3 regions of the Qipengyuania sp. 902 genome follow, and region 2 is predicted to be linked to each of the others. Evidence: predicted binding sites of a transcription regulator. Region 2 holds the regulator's gene; each other region holds the start of a gene.

Evidence for each region. The regulator LexA, encoded in region 2, represses DNA repair genes until DNA is damaged. The targets are predictions, from matches to a motif close to GTTCCNCNCTTGTTCT.
Region 1: ACSH0F_RS01800 (DUF3072 domain-containing protein) is a predicted target of LexA. The motif match lies at 3,510-3,525, and genes of this name have one in related genera.
Region 3: recA (recombinase RecA) is a predicted target of LexA. The motif match lies at 5,030-5,045, and genes of this name have one in related genera.

What each region holds. Positions count from the first base shown of each region.
Region 1 covers NZ_JBNJLJ010000001.1:372,573-379,782, reverse strand. Annotated here, with positions in the region: gene ftsH (ATP-dependent zinc metalloprotease FtsH) at 1-1,875, shown strand, start outside; gene ACSH0F_RS01810 (hypothetical protein) at 2,091-2,372, shown strand; gene ACSH0F_RS01805 (DUF3667 domain-containing protein) at 2,369-3,448, opposite strand; gene ACSH0F_RS01800 (DUF3072 domain-containing protein) at 3,559-3,792, shown strand; gene rpoZ (DNA-directed RNA polymerase subunit omega) at 3,854-4,198, opposite strand; gene ACSH0F_RS01790 (phospholipase D-like domain-containing protein) at 4,311-5,501, shown strand; gene ACSH0F_RS01785 (replicative DNA helicase) at 5,505-7,025, opposite strand; gene ACSH0F_RS01780 (UPF0262 family protein) at 7,154-7,210, shown strand, end outside.
Region 2 covers NZ_JBNJLJ010000002.1:244,240-251,449, forward strand. Annotated here, with positions in the region: gene trpE (anthranilate synthase component I) at 1-557, shown strand, start outside; gene ACSH0F_RS06285 (phosphodiester glycosidase family protein) at 554-1,393, shown strand; gene pip (prolyl aminopeptidase) at 1,390-2,352, shown strand; gene ACSH0F_RS06295 (anthranilate synthase component II) at 2,414-3,028, shown strand; gene trpD (anthranilate phosphoribosyltransferase) at 3,025-4,017, shown strand; gene trpC (indole-3-glycerol phosphate synthase TrpC) at 4,014-4,799, shown strand; gene lexA (transcriptional repressor LexA) at 4,946-5,644, shown strand; gene ACSH0F_RS06315 (ComEC/Rec2 family competence protein) at 5,720-7,210, opposite strand, start outside.
Region 3 covers NZ_JBNJLJ010000002.1:521,862-529,071, forward strand. Annotated here, with positions in the region: gene alaS (alanine--tRNA ligase) at 1-619, opposite strand, end outside; gene ACSH0F_RS07595 (NAD-dependent epimerase/dehydratase family protein) at 740-1,762, opposite strand; gene ACSH0F_RS07600 (nucleotide sugar dehydrogenase) at 1,762-2,928, opposite strand; gene ACSH0F_RS07605 (glutathione S-transferase family protein) at 3,021-3,647, opposite strand; gene recA (recombinase RecA) at 3,888-4,952, opposite strand; gene ACSH0F_RS07615 (response regulator) at 5,091-7,210, opposite strand, start outside.

The DNA.
Region 1 (7,210 bases), on a different contig from region 2:
TTCCTTGCCCTGCTGATGGTGGTGTCCGCCTTCGGTGGCGGGGGCCAGGGCAGCGGCGCGCAGATCCTTTATTCCGACTTCCGCAGCAAGGTGGCCGAAGGATCGGTCGCCTCGGTGCAGATCTCGGACACCCAGATTACCGGTGAGATGAAAAACGGCGAAGCGTTCACGACCATGCGCGTCCCCGACGATGGATCGCTGACCGAATTGCTTAACGAGAACGGAGTGCAATATACGGGCAAGGAAGCCGATAGCGGCAATATCCTGCTCTATGCGCTGATCCAGATCCTGCCCTTCATCCTGATCCTCGGCATCGCGGTGTTTGCGCTGCGCCAGGTTCAGAAAGGTGGCGGTGCTGGCGGCGCGATGGGCTTCGGCAAGTCCAAGGCCAAGCTGCTGACCGAACGCCAGGGCAAGGTGACCTTCGACGACGTTGCCGGTATCGACGAGGCGCGGGAGGAACTGGAAGAAATCGTCGAGTTCCTGAAAGACCCCAGCCGCTTCTCCAAACTGGGCGGCCAGATTCCCAAGGGTGCGCTGCTGGTCGGCTCGCCCGGGACCGGCAAGACGCTGCTCGCCCGCGCCATTGCAGGCGAGGCAGGCGTGCCTTTCTTCACGATTTCGGGTTCTGACTTCGTGGAGATGTTCGTCGGCGTCGGCGCGAGCCGTGTGCGCGACATGTTCGAGCAGGCAAAGAAGAATGCGCCCTGCATCCTCTTCATCGACGAGATCGACGCCGTCGGTCGTAGCCGTGGCCATGGCCTCGGCAACTCGAACGACGAGCGCGAGCAGACGCTGAACCAGCTGCTGGTCGAGATGGACGGGTTCGAGGCCAACGAGGGCATTATCATCATCGCGGCGACCAACCGCCCCGATGTGCTCGATCCCGCTCTGCTGCGCCCGGGCCGCTTTGACCGCCAGGTCGTGGTGCCGGTGCCGGACATCGACGGGCGCGAGAAGATTCTTGCCGTCCACATGAAGAAACTGCCGCTGGCTCCCGACGTGAACCCGCGCACGATCGCGCGGGGCACTCCGGGGTTCTCGGGCGCAGATCTTGCGAACCTCTGCAACGAAGCTGCGCTGTTGGCCGCGCGCCGCAACAAGCGGCTCGTCGCCATGCAGGAATTCGAGGACGCGAAGGACAAGGTCATGATGGGCGCGGAACGTCGCTCCATGGTCATGACCGAGGACGAAAAGAAGATGACCGCCTATCACGAGGCCGGCCATGCGCTGGTTTCGCTGAACGAGCCGGCATCGGACCCGATCCACAAGGCAACCATCATTCCGCGCGGACGCGCACTGGGCATGGTCATGCGCCTGCCGGAACGGGACAGCTACTCCTATCACCGCGACAAGATGCATGCGAACCTCGCCGTCGCCATGGGCGGCCGCGTGGCGGAAGAGATCATCTTCGGCCACGACAAGGTTTCGAGCGGCGCGTCGGGCGACATCCAGTACGCCACCGACCTTGCCAAGAACATGGTCACCAAATGGGGTATGTCCGACAAGCTCGGCCCGCTGCAGTACGAGCAGAGCCAGGAAGGCTATCTCGGCATGGGCCAGACCGCGCGGACGATGTCGGGCGCCGAAACCAATAAGCTGATCGACGAAGAGATCAAGCGGCTGGTGGAAGAGGGCTTGAAGCGCGCGACCGACATCCTGACCGAGCAGGAAGATAAACTCCACCTGCTCGCCCAGGCGATGCTCGAATACGAAACGCTGACCGGCAAAGAGATCGATCAGCTGATGAAGGACGGCAAGCTCAACCGTCCGGACGAGCCGAAGGGGCCGATTTCGGTCAAGCCGTCTGCCGGGGCTGCAGTCCCGAAAGCCGGCAAGAAGTTCGGCGGCGGGGCTGCGCCGCAGCCGGGCTGATCCGCCGACAGATTGCCAGGCGTTTTTGGCATTCAGCAAACATCATAGAAGGCTCCGTTCCTGATCCAGGGACGGAGCCTTTTTCCATGCACACTTGCTTTGTGAAGGGCCGCGCTGATCCGCGAATATCCCTGCCGATCCCGGCCTCCCCGGAAACGCGAAAGGCAATTCGCGCGTTATAGGGCCAGAACACCAGGATTTATGAGGAAATCGCCATGAACCGTCTCGCCATAGCCAGCCTTGCCGCCGTCGCTCTCACGGGCGTCACTGCCTGCTCCGAGCAAACCCAGCAGGATGCCGCGCGTACGGCCGATCTCGCCGAGGACGATGCGCAGGCAAACCTCGAAGTTGCCGGGGAAGCGATCGAGGAAGGGGCGATCGAAGCCTCCGACGCGGTGAGCGAGGGAGCGGCAAACTTGCACGACAATTTGGAAGCTGGCGACACCGAGGAACCCGGACCCGCCCCGATTACCGGCGGCGAACCGGCGCGGGACTAGAACGCTCCCAGCAGAAGAAGCAGTTGCAGGAAAAGAACGGCGACGATGTTGATGAACACCATGAGCACCGTCAGTCGCCAGATCGCCGATCTGCGGCGCAAGTCGTAGGCTCCGCGCAATTGCTTGTAGATATGTATCGGAGGAACGAAGGCGATCATCGTGCCGTAAAGCCATTCGGGCGCGCCGATCTTCACCAGCACCGAAATCACGATGAACAGCAGCGACATGAAGGCGATCGAATAGGTCACGAAGATTGCGTGGTCGTATGCTCCGAAGCGTCGCTTCCAGAAGAAGAGCAGCCACACGAAGGGCACCGATAGCGGGATCAGAAGCCAGCTGAATTTGTAGCTGTTGGCCTGCAGCTTGTAGAGCATGAGGCCGGGGTTGCTGCGCCATTTTTTCACGATCCCCTGATCGATCAGATCGATACCGGTCAGGTTGATCGACTGGCTTTGCCGGTTTCCCTCCTTGTCGCGGAAAGCATAGTTCTCGCCGGCATCAATGGCTTCGATGGCCGTGGCCAAACCGTCGATCTGGTCGTCGATCTCGGCAAGGCGCTCGGGATTGCTGTCGCCGAGTGCACCGCGTTCCTGCTCGAGGGCGGCTTTCGCCTCGACCGCCTTGGCCCGCGCGGAAAAGCCTGCCTGATCGATATCGCTCGGCGCGGTCAGGCCGACGACCTGGAATACGGCGAACATCAGGAAGATAGAGAACAGGAACAGGGCCATCGGGCTGACGAAGCGCTTGCGTTCGCCTTCGATATAGCGCCGGGTGAGTTCGCCGGGCTTGAACGCCAGCATCGGCAAGGTCTTCCACGTTTTGCCTTCGAAATGATGCGCACCGTGCAGCAGATCGTGCATGAATGCGCCGAGCGTGCGGTGCAGATGCGCTTTTTGCCCGCAGGAGTGGCAGTGACTGCCAATCAGCTCGGTGCCGCAATTGAGGCAGGCACCTTCCGTGAAATGCCCGTCCTCCAGCTCGCGGTGTTCGGGCTGGGCCTGGCTGCTCTTGCCGACCGCTTTTGCAAACAGGCCGCCCTCTACGGCCGTGCCGAATGCGTCACCGATTTCGCTCATGCCCACCTCCGGCACCCGTCATAAGAAACCGCGGGCCGCAGGTCATCCCTCAACTTCAACAGGAACATTTTGGGAACATCGCTGTTGGTTCGGCAAAGGAGAATTCCATCATGACTGCAACGAAGCCAGCCGAACGTCCCAAGACCGACCCCGTCTCCAATGCGGAGAAGGATCCCGACAACTGGACCACCGGCGATGAACGCATGACCGGCGCGCAAGCAAGCTATCTCAAGACCCTGTGCGAAGAAGCCGGTTGCCCTGATCGCTACGATCCCGAGTTGACCAAGGCCGACGCATCTAAGTTGATCGACGAATTGCAGGCCGAAACCGGGCGCGGGCAATAACCTCCAAACGAAAAAGGCCGCCCATGAGGCGGCCTTTTCATTCGTACACTGTATTCTGCAATCAGCCGTCGTAATCGGCACCGATCGAGGTGGAGCGGGTCGGCGCCGAAGCGGTGATGCGCAGGGCTTCGGCCGACTGGCTGAGCGAGCCGACCTCATCGATCTCGTCATCGTCGTCCGGCAGGATCTTCTGCAGATTGGTGACCGCTGCTTCCTGCAGGTCCTTCGGCTTGACCGACTGCTCGGCAATTTCGCGCAGGGCGACGACCGGGTTCTTGTCGCGATCGCGATCGATGGTCAGTTCCGCACCGCCGGAAATTTCGCGCGCGCGCTGGGCAGCCAGCAGGACGAGATCGAAACGGTTGGGGACCTTATCTACACAGTCTTCGACGGTAACGCGCGCCATGGGGCACTCCGATGCAAATCAAGTGATTCCGGGAAAGAGCGCGACATAGGTGCGGCGCGGCTTTTCGTCAAGGAATTGCGCCGCGCCGCCAGCCGTTCTAGGCCGGTAGCGCATGGGGAGCGATCAACACTACGCGCAGCAGGATGCGCAGGTTGTCTGGCAGGACGACGAGCCCTTCCATGTCGAAGCGCAGGGGCATAGCCTCACCATCTACCCCGCAGGCGAAGATCGGCTCCAAGCATTGGTAGAGATGATAAACGGCGCGCAAAGCTCGCTCAGGCTGTTCTACTACATGTTCGTCGACGACGAGATCGGCACCCGTGTTCGCGATGCGCTGGTCGAAGCGGCCCGGCGCGGGGTTTCGGTCACGTTGATCGTTGACGGCTTCGGCGAAGACGTGGCCGAAGATTTCTTCGATGGCTTCAAGGAAGTCGGCGGGCAATACGACCGCTTCATGGCCAAATGGTCGCGCCGCGCGCTGATCCGCAATCACCAGAAGATGGCGATCGTCGACGAAAAAGTCGCGATGATCGGCGGCTTCAATATCGAAAAGGCCTATTTCGAAGGCCCGGAAGCGAACGGCTGGCACGATCTGGGCGTGAAACTGGAAGGCCAGGCGGTCGAGCAGCTCCTTGCCTGGTGGGACGAGCTGGCCGACTGGGTGGCACAGCCGCGCGCGCAGTTTCGCTCCATCGTTAGCAAGGTCACCAAGTGGAGCCCGCCAAAAGGGCCAGTACGCCTGTTGATCGGCGGGCCGACCAAGGGCCTGTCCAGCTGGGCGCGCTGCGTTTCGGAGGATCTCGAGAAGGGCGACTGCCTCGACATGGTGATGGCCTATTTCTCGCCCTCGAAGAAAATGCTCCGGCGGATCGGACAGACCGCTCTGCGAGGCGAGGCGCGGCTGGTGATGGCCGCCAAATCCGACAATGGCGCGACCATCGGCGCGACCCGCTCGCTTTACCATTACCTGCTCAACAAGAACGCCAAGATCTGGGAATTCCGCCCCTGCAAGCTGCACATGAAGCTGCTGGTGATCGACGATGCGGTCTATCTCGGCAGCGCCAATTTCGACATGCGCAGCCTCTATGTGAACCTGGAACTGATGCTGCGGATAGAGGACGCGGACTTCGCCGACCGCATGCGCGACTTTATCGCGCAGCATCACACCGCGTCAAAGCAGATCACTGCTAAAGAGCACCGCAAGCATTCGACGCTGTGGAACCGCATCCGCTGGAACCTCAGCTGGTTCCTCGTCGCGGTGGTCGACTACAACGTGGCGCGCAGGCTCAATCTCGGCCTGTGACCTCTAGTCGTAATCCTCGTAATTGCGCACGTCGGGGCTACTGAACTTGGTATACTCGCTGTGGAACAGCAGCGGCACATTGCCGGTCGAGCCGTGACGTTGCTTGGCGACGATCAGCGTCGCCTTGTTGACCAGCTCCAAATGGCGAGCCTCCCATTCGGCATATTTCATGCGCACTTCCTCGGAGGAGGTTTCGTCCGGCGTGTCGGGCTTGGTGGCGTTGTGATAATATTCGGCGCGGAAAATGAACCACACCATGTCGGCATCCTGCTCGATCGAGCCGGATTCGCGCAGATCGGCGAGTTGCGGGCGCTTGTCCTCGCGCTGTTCGACCTGGCGCGATAGCTGCGACAGGGCGATCACCGGAACATGCAGCTCCTTGGCGAGCGTCTTGAGACCGCGGCTGATTTCCGAAATCTCGTTCACCCGGTTGTCGCTCGCGCGGCCCGAGCCTTGCAGTAGCTGCAGGTAATCGACCACCACAAGCCCGATATCGTGCCGGCGCTTCAGCCGACGCGCACGGGTCCGCAATGCACCGATGGTCAGTGCGGGCGTGTCGTCAATATACAGGGGAAGATCGGTCAGTTCCTGGCTGGCGAATGACAGGCGCTGGAACTCCTCGCGGCTGAGCTTGCCCGAGCGCAGCTTCTCGCTGGAAATCTCCGCCTGTTCGGCCAGGATACGTGTGGCGAGCTGGTCGGCACTCATCTCCAGGCTGAAGAAGGCCACGCCCGCGCCGGGGGAATCCGCGCGTTCGATCCCGTCGCGCTCGTCGCGCATCAGGCGTGAAGCGGCGTTGAAGGCGATATTGGTCGCGAGCGAGGTCTTGCCCATCGCCGGACGACCCGCAAGGATCACGAGGTCCGAATTGTGGAGACCGCTGGTCTTGTCGTTGATCGTGTCGAGGCCAGTGGTCTTGCCCGAGAACCTGCCGCCCGAATTCATCGCCGCCTGTACCACCTGCAATGCGCCGAACGCGGCGGTACGGAAGCTTTGCGCTTCGCTGCCGGTGCTCGCCCCTTCGGCCACGCGATAGAGATCGGCCTCGGCCTGCTCGATCTTGCGCAACGGTTCTACCTCGTCCGACGTATCGAGCGCCCCTTCGACCAGCGTGCGGCCGACGCTGACCAGTTGGCGCAGCAGTGCGAGATCGTAGATCTGGTCGGCCAGTTCGCGCGGGTGCAGCAGGCCCTGACCGTCGGCGGTAAGCTGCGCCAGATAGGTCGTGCCGCCAAGCTGCTTGAGCGCTTCGTCGCTTTCGAAATAGGGCTTAAGCGTAACCGGCGTCGCCACCGAATTGCGGTCCAGCAGCTTGAGCACCCGCTCGTAGATCCGCTGGTGCACCGGCTCGTGGAAATGATCGGGGACCAGCGGGGTGGTAAGTTCCTCGATTACCTTGTTGTCGATCAGCACCGCGCCGAGAAACGCAGCCTCCGCCTCGAGGTTGGCGGGCAGCTGCGTGCCCTTGTCCGCCTTGTCGGCAGTCGAATCGTCGGCGGGGAAGAGGAGATCGGTATCGGCCATCGGGTCCTGATGACGGGCTGGGCCCCCTGCTGGCAAGTTGCAATGCAGTCACTTGGGCTGTGGATATCGGGGACTATTCGCCAAGCCCTTGCCCCGGCCCGCATAAACCTGCGAAAGCGGGCGCAAGCATGACCGATTCCGCTTCCACCAGTTCCGATCACCGCATCGCCAAGGTCGACCTCGAC
Region 2 (7,210 bases):
CAACCCAGGAGGCGGATCGGCTCGCCGAGAAATCGCTTCTGGCCGACCCGAAGGAGCGCGCAGAACACTTGATGTTGCTCGATCTCGGGCGCAACGACGCAGGACGCGTGGCGGACGCCGGCAGCGTCGAGGTCACGGAGAGTTTTACGGTCGAACGGTACAGCCACGTCATGCATATCGTCAGCAACGTCGTCGGGCGCCTAACCGAGGGCAAGGACGCGCTCGATGCGCTGTTTGCCGGGTTCCCGGCAGGCACCGTCAGCGGTGCACCCAAGGTGCGCGCCTGCGAGATTATCGCCGAGCTGGAACCTGCAACGCGCGGCCCCTATGCGGGCGGCGTCGGCTATTTCGCGCCGGACGGATCGGTCGACAGCTGCATTGTCCTGCGCACCGCCGTGGTGAAGGATGGGATCATGCATGTGCAGGCCGGGGCGGGCATCGTGGCGGACAGCGATCCAGCCTATGAGCAGCGCGAATGCGAAACCAAGGCCGGCGCCCTGCTCGCCGCGGCAAAGGACGCGGTGCAGCTCGCAAACGAAACGGGATACGGCCAGTGAGAGTTGCAATTGCCCTTCTCGTTCTCGGCAGCCTCGTAGCCTGCGAGCAACAACCTGCCGGCGAACCCGTCGCGCGTGCCAGGATCGACGGGCAGGCGCCATCGCCTTCGCCATCAGCCGAGCCGAGCGAGACGGCGACCGTCGCAAGCTCGGTGGAAAGCGCCTGTCGGTCCATCATCTTCGAGGACACACCTCTTACCCACTGCCTCGCCAATCCCGTCCGCCACCGCATCGGCATGGATCTGGGGCCGTCGGGCGAAGCGCCCTATCGCAGCTTGACAGCGTTCTCGCGCCAACGCGGCGAGAACGGTGTCGCCTTTGCGATGAACGCCGGCATGTATGACGACGAGGGCGAGCCGATCGGTTACTTCGTTGAAGGCTCGGAGCGACTCAAGACTCTCAACACCGCCGAGGGCGAAGGCAATTTCCACCTCAAGCCCAACGGCGTGTTCTACGGCACGGCGGGCGAATGGCACGTCCGCACGACCGAAGATTTCCTGGCTAATGTGACCGAGCGGCCGGAGTTCGGCACACAGTCCGGGCCGATGCTGGTCATCGACGGCAAGCTGCATCCCGAAATAACGCCGGACGGACCTTCGAGGCTGATCCGCAACGCAGTCGGCGTCGATGGGCAGGGCCGGGCCCATTTCGTGATTTCGAACGCGCCGATTTCCTTCGGCAAGCTCGCGCGCTTCTATCGCGATGAATTAAAGACGCCCAATGCTCTGTTCCTCGACGGGAACGTCTCGCAATTGTGGAACCCGGCGACCGACCGCCTCGATACCGGCGCGCCGATCGGCCCGATCGTGGTCGTCGAAAAGAAGGACAGCGAATGACCGAACAGCGCCGTCGCCTCTATCCGGAGATCGAACCCTACGAAACCGGGATGCTGGATGTCGGCGAGGGTCATTCACTCTATTACGAACGGGTCGGCACGCCCGGCGCGAAACCTGCGGTTTTCCTGCATGGCGGCCCGGGCGGCGGCATGTCGCCCGATCACCGGCGCCAGTGGGATCCCGAGCTCTACGACATCCTGCTGTTTGACCAGCGCGGATGCGGCAAGTCGCTGCCTTTCGCCGAGATCGAGCATAACGATACCTGGCGCATCGTCGCCGATGTCGAGCGGCTGCGCGAGATGTGCGGGCATGACAAGTGGCAGGTCTTCGGCGGTAGCTGGGGCGTGACGCTCGCCCTCGCCTACGCCGAGACCCATCCCGACCGCACGAGCGAACTGGTGCTGCGCGGCGTATTCCTCGCGCGCCAAACCGAGAAAGACTGGCTCTACACCTATGGAGCCAGCGAGATCATGGCCGAGCAGTGGGACCAGTTTACCGGCCTCATCCCCGAAGATGAGCGTGGCGATCTGGTGAAAGCCTATTACAAGCGCCTGACCAGCGATAATGAGGAAACACGCCGCACTGCCGCGCGCGAATGGTCGCTGTGGGAAGGCAACGTTGCCACGCTGTTGCCAGACCCTGCCCTGCTGGACACCTTCGCCGATCCGGCCAAGGCGGTGCCTTTCGCCCGGATTTGTGCGAAATTCTTCCTCGAGGACTTCTTTCTGGATGAAGCGCAATTGTTGAAGAACGTCAGTGCGCTGGCAGGCATACCGGGCATCATCGTTCAGGGCCGCCACGACATCTGTACACCGCCAACATCCGCTTGGGCGCTGAAAAAGGCGTGGCCCGAAGCCGAGCTGTGGATCGTCGATGACGCGGGACACTCCGCAGCGGAACCGGGCATCATAGATGGCCTCGTGCGGGCGACCGACAAGCTGGCTCGCAAGCAGGTGTGACATTGCGGGCAGCTTAACTTGCTTGAAAGCCCGAAGCCGTGCCGCCATTGAGCGATCCGCAATGACCGACAGCCGCTCCATCCTCGTCATCGACAATTACGACAGCTTCACCTTCAACCTCGTCCATTACCTGATGGAAATGGGCGCCGAGGTGGAGGTGGTGCGCAATGACGCCATCTCGGCGGGCCAGGCGATGAACAGCGGCGCGGCGGGCTTCCTGATCTCACCCGGTCCCTGCACACCGAACGAGGCCGGCGTTAGTCTCGACCTCGTGGCGGCATGCGCGGATGCGTGTAAGCCGCTGCTCGGCGTCTGCCTTGGCCATCAGGCGATCGGCCAGCACTTTGGTGGCAAGGTCGTTCGCGGCGGGCTGATGCATGGCAAGACGTCACCGGTGGAACATGACGCCACCGGCGTATTTGCCGGACTGCCGTCACCCTTCATCGCGACCCGCTATCACTCGCTGATTGTGGAGGACATTCCCGAGTGCCTCGCGGTCAACGGCACCAGCACGACGCCCGGCCTCGATGGCAGCAGCGTGATGGGGTTCCGTCATAGCGACTTGCCTATCCACGGCGTCCAATTTCATCCCGAAAGCATCGCGACAGAGCATGGCCATGCGTTGCTTGCGAATTTCCTCTCGCTGTGCGGCATCAAGGCAAAGGTGCCGGCATGAAGACGCTCCCCACAGCAGAGCAGCATCTGGCCGAGCAGGAGGCCGAGGAGGTCTTCGGCTGGATACTGGACGGCGAGACGAGCGACGAGGAAATCGCGCGGTTCCTACGCGAAATATCCACCCGCAGCGAAACATCCGATGAGATCGCGGGCGCGGCACGGGCCCTGCGGGCGCGACTGATCCCGATCGATGCGCCTGAAGGAACGGTCGATTGTTGCGGCACGGGCGGCGATGGGCACCACACGCTTAACGTCTCGACGGCAGTGAGCCTCTTGGTCGCGGCGTGCGGCGTCCCTGTGGCCAAGCACGGCAATCGGGCGGCGAGCAGCAAGTCGGGCGCGGCAGACACGCTCGAAGCGCTCGGGCTGGACATGGAAGCGGCAGGAAGAACCGCCGAGAAGTCGCTGGCCGAACTAGGAATTTGCTTCCTCTTCGCAAAGAACCATCATCCAGCAATGGGGCGGATGCAGCCGATCCGCCAACAGCTCGGCGTTCGCACGATATTCAACCTGATGGGGCCGCTGTCCAACCCGGCAGGCGTGAAACGCCAGCTGATCGGGATTGCGCGCCCGGCCTATGTGCCGATCTACGCAGCGGCAAAAGCCAAGCTCGGCACCGAGCGTACCTTTATCGCTTCTGGCGACGAGGGGCTGGACGAGCTTAGCCTTGCGGGTGGAAACGAGCTGGCCGATGTGACCGGCAACGATTTCGAGATGCGGCGGGTAAATCCCGTACAGGCGAACCTGCCCCACGCACCGGTCGAGGCGATCCGCGGAGGCGATCCGTCGCACAATGCGAAGGCACTGGAAGCGCTCTTGCTCGGGGCGCCCGGACCCTATCGCGACGCCGTGCTGTTCAACGCCGCCGCGACGCTGATCGTGGCAGGCAAAACCGAGGACTGGACGGTTGGTGCCGAAATGGCTGGCGACGCAATCGATAGCGGCGCTGCCCGGCAACTGCTGGCGGACTGGATCGCGATCGCGCAATGAACAAGCTGGTCGAGATCTGCGAAACCAAGCGTGGCGAGGTGGCCGAGCGTATGCAGAAGCATTCGCTCGATTCGCTCGATGTGCGAGCCACGGGCCAAACGCCGCCGCGTGGCTTTCGCTCCGCACTGGAATGCGCGCAGCAAAATGGCTTCGGCCTGATCGCCGAAATCAAGAAAGCTTCACCATCCAAGGGTCTGATCCGAGAGGATTTTCGCCCCGAGCAGCACGCTCGTGACTACGCCAGGGGCGGTGCGGCCTGTCTCTCCGTCCTGACCGATGCCCCGTACTTCCAAGGCCACGAAGACTATCTGGTCGAAGCGCGCGAGGCTTGCGATCTGCCGGTCCTGCGCAAGGACTTCATGGTCGACCCCTGGCAGGTCGCTGAAGCCCGCGCGCTCGGCGCTGATGCGATACTCATCATCGTTGCCGCGCTGGACGACGGCGTGATGGGCGAGATCGAAGCGGCCGCGATTGAGCGCGGGATGGACGTGTTAGTCGAAGTCCATGACGAACACGAGCTGGAACGCGCGCAAGCGCTTCAATCGCGGCTCATCGGTGTCAACAATCGGGATCTGCGGACCTTTACCACCGAACTAGCGACCACCGAGCGGCTCGCAGCCCTCGCCCCTGAGCACGCCCTTATTGTCGGAGAGAGCGGCATTGCGACGCATGCCGATTGCCAGCGCCTCGCGCGCGGCGGCGTCCGTAGCTTCCTCGTCGGCGAAAGTCTGATGCGGCAGGCCGATGTCGTCGCTGCGACGCGTACCCTGCTCCAAGGCTGACTCAGCTCCGGCACGTATCGCGAACGCCTGTTCTCCACAAGAAAGGTCCGAAACGGCTGAATTGCTTGACTTGCTGATATCCGTTGCCTAATTGTTCCACATTCGTTCACAGGGTTGTGAACAGGCGGCACGGGAGTTGCGCAGATATGCTGACAGCCAAGCAGCACGAATTGATCCGCTTCATCCAGCAACGGCTGGAGGAGACCGGCATTTCACCCAGTTTCGAAGAAATGAAGGAAGCGCTCGACCTCAAGAGCAAATCCGGCGTGCATCGCCTGATTTCCGCTCTCGAAGAACGTGGTTTCATCCGTCGCCTGCCCAACCGGGCGCGCGCGCTCGAGGTCGTCAAACTGCCCGAAGATGCGGTGACAGGCTCCGGCCAGGCCAAGCCTGCGAACGATACCGGCGCGACCACGGCGGCTACGGTAACGGCGAAACCCGTCGCCCCGGAACCGGCGAACGACATCATCGACGTGCCGCTCCATGGCCGAATCGCGGCTGGCGCGCCGATCGAAGCGATCGAGGGCCAGGCGAGCATGCCTGTTCCTGCCGCGCTGCTTGGGCCCGGCGAGCATTACGCGCTCGAAGTGTCGGGCGACTCGATGGTCGAGGCAGGAATCTTCGATGGCGACTTCGCACTCGTGCGACGGTCCGATACCGCTCGCGACGGGGAGATCGTCGTGGCGCTTGTCGATGACGAAGAAGCTACGCTGAAATATCTGCGCCGCGATGGCGGGCGAATCCGCCTCGATCCTGCGAATGGGGCCTACGAACCGCAGGTTTATGAATCCCATCGAGTGAAGGTTCAAGGCAAGCTTGCCGGTTTGCTACGGCGCTACCATTGACGCTCGACGAGATAGGTTTGGTTTGGGAGAGGGGCGCGGCGTCGGCTGCGCCCCCTCTTCTTTCAGAGGTTGTTTTTATTGGGAGCCCGCGTTCCGCCGGACGAGAGGGCGGAACCAACCGTGCTCGCCCTGCCCTTCGGCGACGGTATCGATACGCTCTTCGGCAAGGTAAATGGCGGTACCCCCTTCCCGCTCGAGAAACCGGCGATCGGCCTTGAGCCAACGTGGCTTGCATGAGAGCGGCAGGAAGCGATCAGCGATGACGATGTCGGACCTGTCGCAGGCGGCGGCAAGCGCTCGCTCCTCGATAAGTTCGCGGCTTCGCGCAATCAGCACGTCCCATTCTCGACCATCCCTATCGATACGTAAGCTACAAAAATCCCGGCTGCACCGAGCGCCCGACCATTCGGCTAAAGGTACGGGCTCCCCGTCGAGCGCTGCGATTTCGCGCAGGTTTTGCTGGGCGTAGCTGCCCTCGCTGTCCCGCAAAACAAGCAGCCGACCGTCAGCGCTCGCTATACCAACATCACGCCCGTCACGCGTTATCACGATGTCCGGGGCGGGTGTCGCCCACATCCATAAGGAAGCGACGGCGACGGGAATCACGCCCCAAAGCCGTTTTCTTCCATGCCACAAGGCTAACCAGAGCGCGCCAAGGACAAATATCGCCATCGCCGCCATCGGCATCTTGGGCGCGAGCTTCACGGCACCCGGCTGAGCCGAAACGAGGTGCGCGATCCACAGCAGCACATCGAGCGATTTGCCGACCAGCCACCAAGCCGGCGCCCCCAGCCCGACTACGTCCATCGCCAGCGCCAGTGCCACCAGCGGCATGGAGACGAAGGTCACCAGCGGGATCGCGAACAGATTTGCGACCGCCCCGTAAATCCCCGCCCGGTGGAAATGGAAGAGGACGATCGGCATAAGTGCGAGCTCGATGACAAAGCCGGTCAGGAACAGCATCAACGCCCGGCGGCCGAAACGGCGCAGGCCGCTTTCTTCTCGTGGCGCAAGGAATTCGCGAAACGGCTTCGCATTATGCAGCGCGACGATGGCTAGCACGGCGGCAAAGCTCATCTGGAAGCTCGGCCCGACCAACGACTCCGGCCACAGGAATAGCACCGAAATTGCCGCCACTGCGACTAGGCGCAAAGAGAGCGGCTCGCGCCCAAGCGCCAGAGCCGTCAGGACCAGAAGTGCGCCGATGCAACTACGCACCGTCGGCACCTGAGCCCCGGTCAAAAGCGTGTAGCCGATCCCGGCAAGCGCAGCGATTGCCGCGGCGACAATCGGCAAACGGACCCGCAGCGCAAGCCATTGCCACAGGGCCAGCAACTTGAGCGCAATCAGATAGGTCGCGGCGATGATCGCGCTCACGTGGAGACCGCTGATCGACAGCAAATGCGTGAGACCAGAATCGCGCATGGCCACCTCGTCCGCTTCGGAAATCGCCCCGCGATCGCCGCTGGCGAGAGTCGCCGCGATCGCGCCGGGAGCGCCGTCGAGACGGTCGCGAACATGCGCCGAGAGGTGCCGCTGAACCTGCGCAATCCAGCCTTCGCCGCC
Region 3 (7,210 bases), 280 kb from region 2:
TGAACACGAGGTTCCAGATTTCTACGAACCGGTCGCCGTCTTCCTCCGGCGATCCCGGAGGGCCGCCCCAGATGTGATCGCCGTGATCGTAGAAGATTTCCGAGCACGGGCCGCAGGGACCGTCCGAACCCATCGCCCAGAAATTGTCCTTGGTCGAGATGCGGATGATTTTCTCGTCGGCAAAGCCGCTGCGCTTCTTCCAGAGGTCGAAGGCCTCGTCATCCGTGTGGTAGACAGTGACCAGCAGGCGGTCGGGATCGAGGCCCCATTCCTTCGTCAGCAAGGTCCAGGCGTGGTCGATCGCCTGTTCCTTGAAATAGTCGCCGAAGCTGAAATTGCCGAGCATCTCGAAGAAGGTGTGGTGCCGCGCGGTGTAGCCCACATTGTCGAGATCGTTGTGCTTGCCCCCGGCGCGCACGCATTTCTGCGAGCTCGTGGCGCGCGGGGCGGGCGGGGTTTCGAGGCCCGTAAACGCATTCTTGAATGGCACCATGCCCGCGTTGACGAACATCAGCGTCGGATCGCTGAACGGCACCAGCGGCGCGCTCGCCACCTCGGCGTGGTCGCTGGAGCCGAAATAGTCGAGGAAGCTGCGGCGGATGTCGTTGGTCGAAGTCATGCCAGCGCAGTTAGGCAATCGGCGCGGCAGCGACAAGCGGGAAAGGCCGGTCAGACTGTGCAGAGACCGCGATCGGCAGCTATCGATCAGTCCGGGATTCGGCCTCGTGGGCTAATAACGTCAGACCTGATAATAGTCCCTGTACCATTCGACAAAGCGTCGGACACCGTCGCGAATATCGGTTTGCGGCACATAGCCCGTGAGCGATTGCAGCAACTGCGTATCGGCCCATGTTGCCGGCACATCACCTGCCTGCATCTCCATGAAGTTCTTGTCGGCCGAAATGCCCAGCGCGTCCTCGACCGCTTCGATCATGTCCATCAACTGCACCGGCGCCGAGTTACCGATATTGACGATACGCCACGGTGCGACCGGGGACAGGCTGTCGTGCGCCGCGATCTCCGCCCCCTCTTCCGCGCGAACCGGCGGCACATCGATCAGGCGACGGATCGCCTCCACCAGGTCCTCGACATAGGTGAAGTCGCGCATCATCCGGCCATGATTGTAAACGTCGATCGGTTGCCCTTGCAGCATTGCCCGGACGAATTTGAACAGGGCCATGTCGGGCCTCCCCCACGGCCCATACACCGTGAAAAAGCGAAACATCGTCACCGGCAGATCGAAAAGATGGGCGTAGGAATGCGCCATCGCTTCGTTTGCCTTTTTCGTCGCGGCGTAAAACGACATCTGGTGATCCGTTTTCATCGTTTCGCGATAGGGCATTTCGGTGTTCGCGCCGTAGGCGGACGAGGTCGAGGCGAGGAGCATGTGTTGCGGCGGATGCGCGCGGGCCGCCTCGAGCAACTCGAAAGTACCGAGCAAATTGCTTTCCACGTAGGTTCGCGGATTTTCGATCGAATAGCGTACACCGGCTTGCGCGGCGAGGTGGACGACGATGTCCGGTTGGCTCTCCTTCATCAGATCGGCAAACAGGCCGGGCGTCTCGATAGGCTCATTCACAGCTCGGAACCCGCCGTTCTGCAGAAGATTTGCTTGTCGCCGGTGCTTCAGTCGGGAATCGTAATAGTCCGACATGCTGTCGATGCCGACGACCGTGAATCCGTCGTCGAGAAGCCGCTTGCATAGGAAATAGCCGATGAAGCCGGCCGAGCCGGTGACCAGCGCCGTGCGATGCTCAGGCATCAGTCTGCCCCGAAGAGGTCGCGGGTGAAGACCTTGTCGCGCACATCCTCCAGCTCGGGATCGAGCCGGTTCGCGACGATGATTTCAGCTTCTCGCTTGAATTCGTCGAGATCGCGCATGACGCGCGAACCGAAGAAGGTATCTTCTTCCATTACGGGTTCGTAAACGACGACTTCGATCCCCTTCGCTTTGATACGTTTCATTATCCCCTGAATGGAAGACTGACGGAAATTGTCCGACCCGGCCTTCATGACTAAACGGAACACGCCAACTGTCTTCGGCCGCTGGCCAATGATCCGGTCGGCGAGGAAATCCTTCCTTGTGCGATTGGCATCGACGACTGCCCGAATGAGGTTCTGCGGCACCTCCGAGTAATTCGCAAGAAGCTGCTTCGTATCCTTTGGCAAACAATAACCGCCGTAGCCGAAGGACGGATTGTTGTAATGCGAGCCAATGCGTGGATCGAGGCCGATGCCATCGATGATCTGCCGCGTATCGAGCCCGCGGGTCAAAGAGTAACTGTCGAGTTCGTTGAAGAAAGCGACGCGCATCGCAAGATAGGTGTTGGCGAAAAGCTTGATAGCCTCCGCCTCTTCCGCGTCGGTAAGAAGAACCGGGACATCGGTTTCAAGTGCTGGCTCCAGCAAAAGATCGGCAAACTGCTGCGCTCGTTCCGAACGTTCACCGACAATGATCCTCGAAGGGTGGAGATTGTCGTAAAGGGCTTTGCCCTCGCGCAGGAATTCCGGGCTGAAAATGACATTTTGGCTGTCGAACTTCTGCCGCGCCTCCGCGGTATAGCCGACGGGGATGGTCGATTTGATGACGATCACCGTGTCCGGGCTTGCTGCGCTGACCTTCTCGATCACGCTGTCGACCGCCGAAGTGTCGAAAAAGTTGGTTTCCGGATCATAATTTGTCGGCACGGCCACCACGGCAAATTCGGCACCATCGATCGTGTGGTCGAAATCGGTCGTAAAACCGAGGTCCAGATCGTCGTGAGTGAGATATTCTTCGATAAGTTCGTCCTGGATCGGAGAACGGCGGGCATTCAGCTTTTCCACGCGTTCGCACACGATATCGCAGCCGACCACCGCATTGTGCTTGGCGAGCATGATGGCGTTGGACAACCCGACGTAGCCGAGGCCGAAAACTGCAATTTTCATTATATTTATCCGTATATCCGAAGTGGAGCCCTGAAACTGCGCCCGCTTTGAAGGCTGGACGACGCAAACTCAAGTGACCCGAAAGAGGGACCTTACCAGGCGAAATAGGTACCACCACGCTCGCGCGCGCGCTGCCACGCGGGGCGGGCATGGACGGCCTCGACGAATCTCACGGTCTTCGGTGCTTTCTCGCCATAGCCCTGCATGACGGAGATCTCGGCGGGGAAGCTCATCATGACATCGGCGGCCGTCCAGTCGTCGCCGACGAAATGGCCGGACTCGGTGATCCCGTCCTCCATGAAGGCGACATGCGCTGCGAATTGCTCTTCGATCCGGGGCATGATCGGTGCGGCGCCCGCGCCTAACCGACCGGCCATGATCTTGAGCATGACAGGAACGAAGAAGCTGCTTTCGCCGAACTGCATCCATTCGAGATGGCGCACATGGTCTTCGCCGGACGTTTCGGGCAGCCAGCTCTCGCCGCCGTGGCGCTCGCACAAATACTGGATGATCGCGCCGCTTTCGGCGACGCGGACGCCGTTGTCCTCGATCAGCGGCGACTTGCCGAGCGGATGCGGCTGCTTGAGTTCGGGCGGTGCGAGATTGGTCTCCGCGTCGCGCTGGTAGTGCTCGATCTCGTAATCGGCGCCCAGCTCTTCGAGCAGCCAGAGTATGCGCTGCGAACGGCTGTTGTTGAGATGGTGGACGGTGATGGTCATCGGCTCTCTCCTGCGCGCCAGCGTTGCGAACTTAGCCGGCAGATCGATTCGCCCGAGACCCTAGGCGAGGCGCAAGCGGCTCGCCAGCAGCGCTAAGATGAATAAGCAGTCGAAACGGAAAAGCCGGTGCGGCCAAGGGAGGCGCGCACCGGCTTTCCGTTCATTCGGGAGCGCCGGGGGACAGTCCGGCTATCACGCGGGCCCGGGGGATGGGCAGGCGCGCTCCCGCTTGAAGAGATATCAGTCCTCCTCCGCGTCCGGACCGGTCATCATCTCTTCGGCCACCTCGTCGGTGCGGCCGCGGATTGCGGCTTCCAACTTGGCGCACATCTCTGGATTTTCCTTGAGGAAGGTCTTGGCGTTCTCACGGCCCTGGCCGATGCGGACGCTGTCGTAGCTGAACCAGCTGCCCGACTTCTCGACCACGCCGGCCTTCACGCCGAGGTCGAGGATCTCGCCGATCTTGGAGATGCCTTCGCCATACATGATGTCGAATTCGACCTGCTTGAACGGCGGGGCGACCTTGTTCTTGACGACCTTCACACGGGTCGAGTTGCCGACCACTTCGTCACGGTCCTTGATCTGACCGGTGCGGCGGATGTCGAGGCGGACCGAAGCGTAGAACTTCAGCGCGTTGCCGCCGGTCGTGGTTTCCGGATTGCCGTACATCACGCCGATCTTCATGCGCAGCTGGTTGATGAAAATCACCATGCACTTAGAGCGGTTGATCGAGCCGGTCAGCTTGCGCAGCGACTGTGACATCAAACGCGCCTGCAGGCCGACATGGCTGTCGCCCATCTCGCCCTCGATCTCGGCGCGCGGCACCAGCGCGGCGACCGAGTCGACCACGAGAATATCGATCGCATTCGAGCGCACCAGCGTGTCGGTGATCTCGAGCGCCTGCTCGCCCGTATCGGGCTGCGATACGATCAGCTCGTCGATATCGACGCCCAGCTTCTTGGCATAGACCGGGTCGAGCGCATGTTCGGCGTCGACGAAGGCGGCGGTGCCGCCGGCCTTCTGGGCCTCGGCAATGGCATGCAGCGCCAGCGTCGTCTTGCCCGAGCTTTCGGGACCGTAAACTTCGATCACGCGGCCCTTGGGCAGGCCGCCGATGCCGAGGGCGATGTCGAGACCGAGCGAGCCGGTCGAAATCGCCTCCACATTCATCGCTTCCTTCGAGCCCAGCTTCATCGCCGAGCCCTTGCCGAACGCACGGTCGATCTGTGCGAGCGCGGCGTCGAGTGCCTTCTGACGGTCTGCGTCCACTTGCTTTCCTTCTACCAGCTTCAGATTGGCCGCCATGACATCACCTCCTGCGCTTGCAAAGAGCCGCCCTTCGACTCTTCAACTGGAACGTGATGTATCTGGTTTGTTCTCAAAGAACAAGTAGGGAACGGAATTTTTTTCGCGATTTGTTCAGCTTGAGCTGGAAAACGATCCCTAACTCCCGCTTTGAGCAGCGAGCACGTCGGCGACCTTGGCGTTGATCTGCTGAACGCTGAAGGGCTTGGCGATGAAATACATGTTGTTGATGTCGATATCGTTGCGCAGTTGTTCCTCGGCATAGCCAGACATGAACAGGATCGGGATCTTCGGTTTAACCCGACGGATCGCGCGGGCCATCGCCGGGCCGTCCATCGCGGGCATAACCACGTCGGACACGATGAGGTCGAAATTGTCCGACCCGTTGGCGATGGCGGCCAGCCCTTCTTCGCCGTCAGAGGCGGTGGTGACGGTATAGCCAGCGCGCACGAGCGCCCGCTCGGCGACGGCGCGGACCATATCCTCGTCTTCGACCAGCAGCAGCTTTCCCCCGCCGGACCATTCGCTGGCCTTGGGCTCCGCCTCTTCCTCGCGCCGCATCACGGCCGGCAGTTCGCCGCTATGGACCGGCAGGTAGATGGTGAAGCGCGCGCCGGTGGTGTTGCCGTCGGACCCGCGCACATTGTCGGCGAAGATGAAGCCGTTCGACTGCTTGACGATACCGTAGACCGTCGAGAGGCCGAGGCCCGTGCCCTTCCCCTGCTCCTTGGTGGTGAAGAATGGCTCGAAAATCTTGCTGATGAGGTCCTGCGGGATGCCGCCGCCCGTATCTTGCACGATGAGGACAGTGTAATCGTCCGCCGGCATGATGTCGCTGCCCATCTTGCGCACATCGCGCGCGGACACGCGCCGCGTTGCGAGCGTGAGGCGACCTTTCCAATCCTGCTTGCCGCTTTTCGCCGCATGCGCCTGCATCGCATCGCGCGCGTTCACGGCGAGGTTGATGATGACCTGTTCGAGCTGCTGCGGGTCGGCACGCACCGGGCCGAGCTCGCGATCGTGGCGCACGACGAATTCGATCTTGTCGCCCATCAGGCGCTTCAGGAGCTGGCTGACCTCGCTGACCACGTCGGGCAGCTGGAGCACTACCGGCAGCAGCGTCTGCTGGCGGCTGAAGGCTAGCAGCTGACGCGTCAGGCTGGCTGCGCGGTTGGAGTTGGCCTTGATCTGTTGGATGTCGTCGTAATCGCTGTCGCCGGGCGTGTGGCGCAGCAGCATGAGATCGCAATAGCCGATGATCGCGGTCAGCACATTGTTGAAGTCGTGCGCGACGCCGCCCGCCAGCTGGCCGACCGCCTGCATCTTGGTGGCTTGCGCGACCTGGCGGCGCAGGCGCTTCTCCTCCGTGGAGTCGGTAATCGACAGCAGCACGGCGGCATCGCCCAGCCCGCGGATCCCGGCGAGGCCGATGGAGACCGGCTCGTCCTTGTTGCCCGCGAGGTGCACCGCCATGTCCCCGCTGGAACTCGCGCCCTTGGCGAAGCGGCGCACGGTGTCGGCAATCGCCGCCTTATCTTCGCGCACGACGAGATCGGAGGGGAATTGCGGCAAGCCCTGCTCCTCGCGCTCGACAGCGCGCAGGAAGGCCGCGTTGGCGAACAGGAAGCGCCCGTCGCGATCGGTCAGCGCAAGGCCCAGCGGGAGCGCCGCCAGCAACGCCTCGAGCTGCGGGATCGCCGCCTTGCCATTCCCTTCGAAGCCGCCGCCGATCCCGACGGTCCGGTCGATCAGCAGCATCAGCGACGGCGCCTGGTCGGCATCCTTCGCGCGATTGCCGCGCTGCAATTCCAGCGGGACATGGACCAACGTTTGCGGTGAGCCTTGCTGGCCTTCGCGCGCGAAGAAAATGCGGTCGCGGTCGTCCGAGCGCAGCAGTTGGACGAATTCCATGCCGACCAGCGAGGTAGCAGCATCGCCCGTGGCTCGCTCTGCCAGGCCCACGGTGGCCGCCTGCACGATACCGTCGGGTGCGACCATCGCGAGTTCGAGCCCGGCGCGCGACATGACTTCCCCGAAGGGCCCTTCGACCCGCTCTGCCAGCCCGTCGTAGCTGCGTTCCTGGACGATCTCGCCGAAGCGCCAGACGAGATAGTCCTCGCCTCGCCCCGCCCGGTCGACATCGAGCCGGAATCGCTTTTCGACACCTCCGATAGTCAGGAGATCTATGCGCGCATGCCCGTCACGCCAGGCCTCGCGGGCGGCGATCATCAAGCGTTCGGAGGATTTCGGCGCGAAGC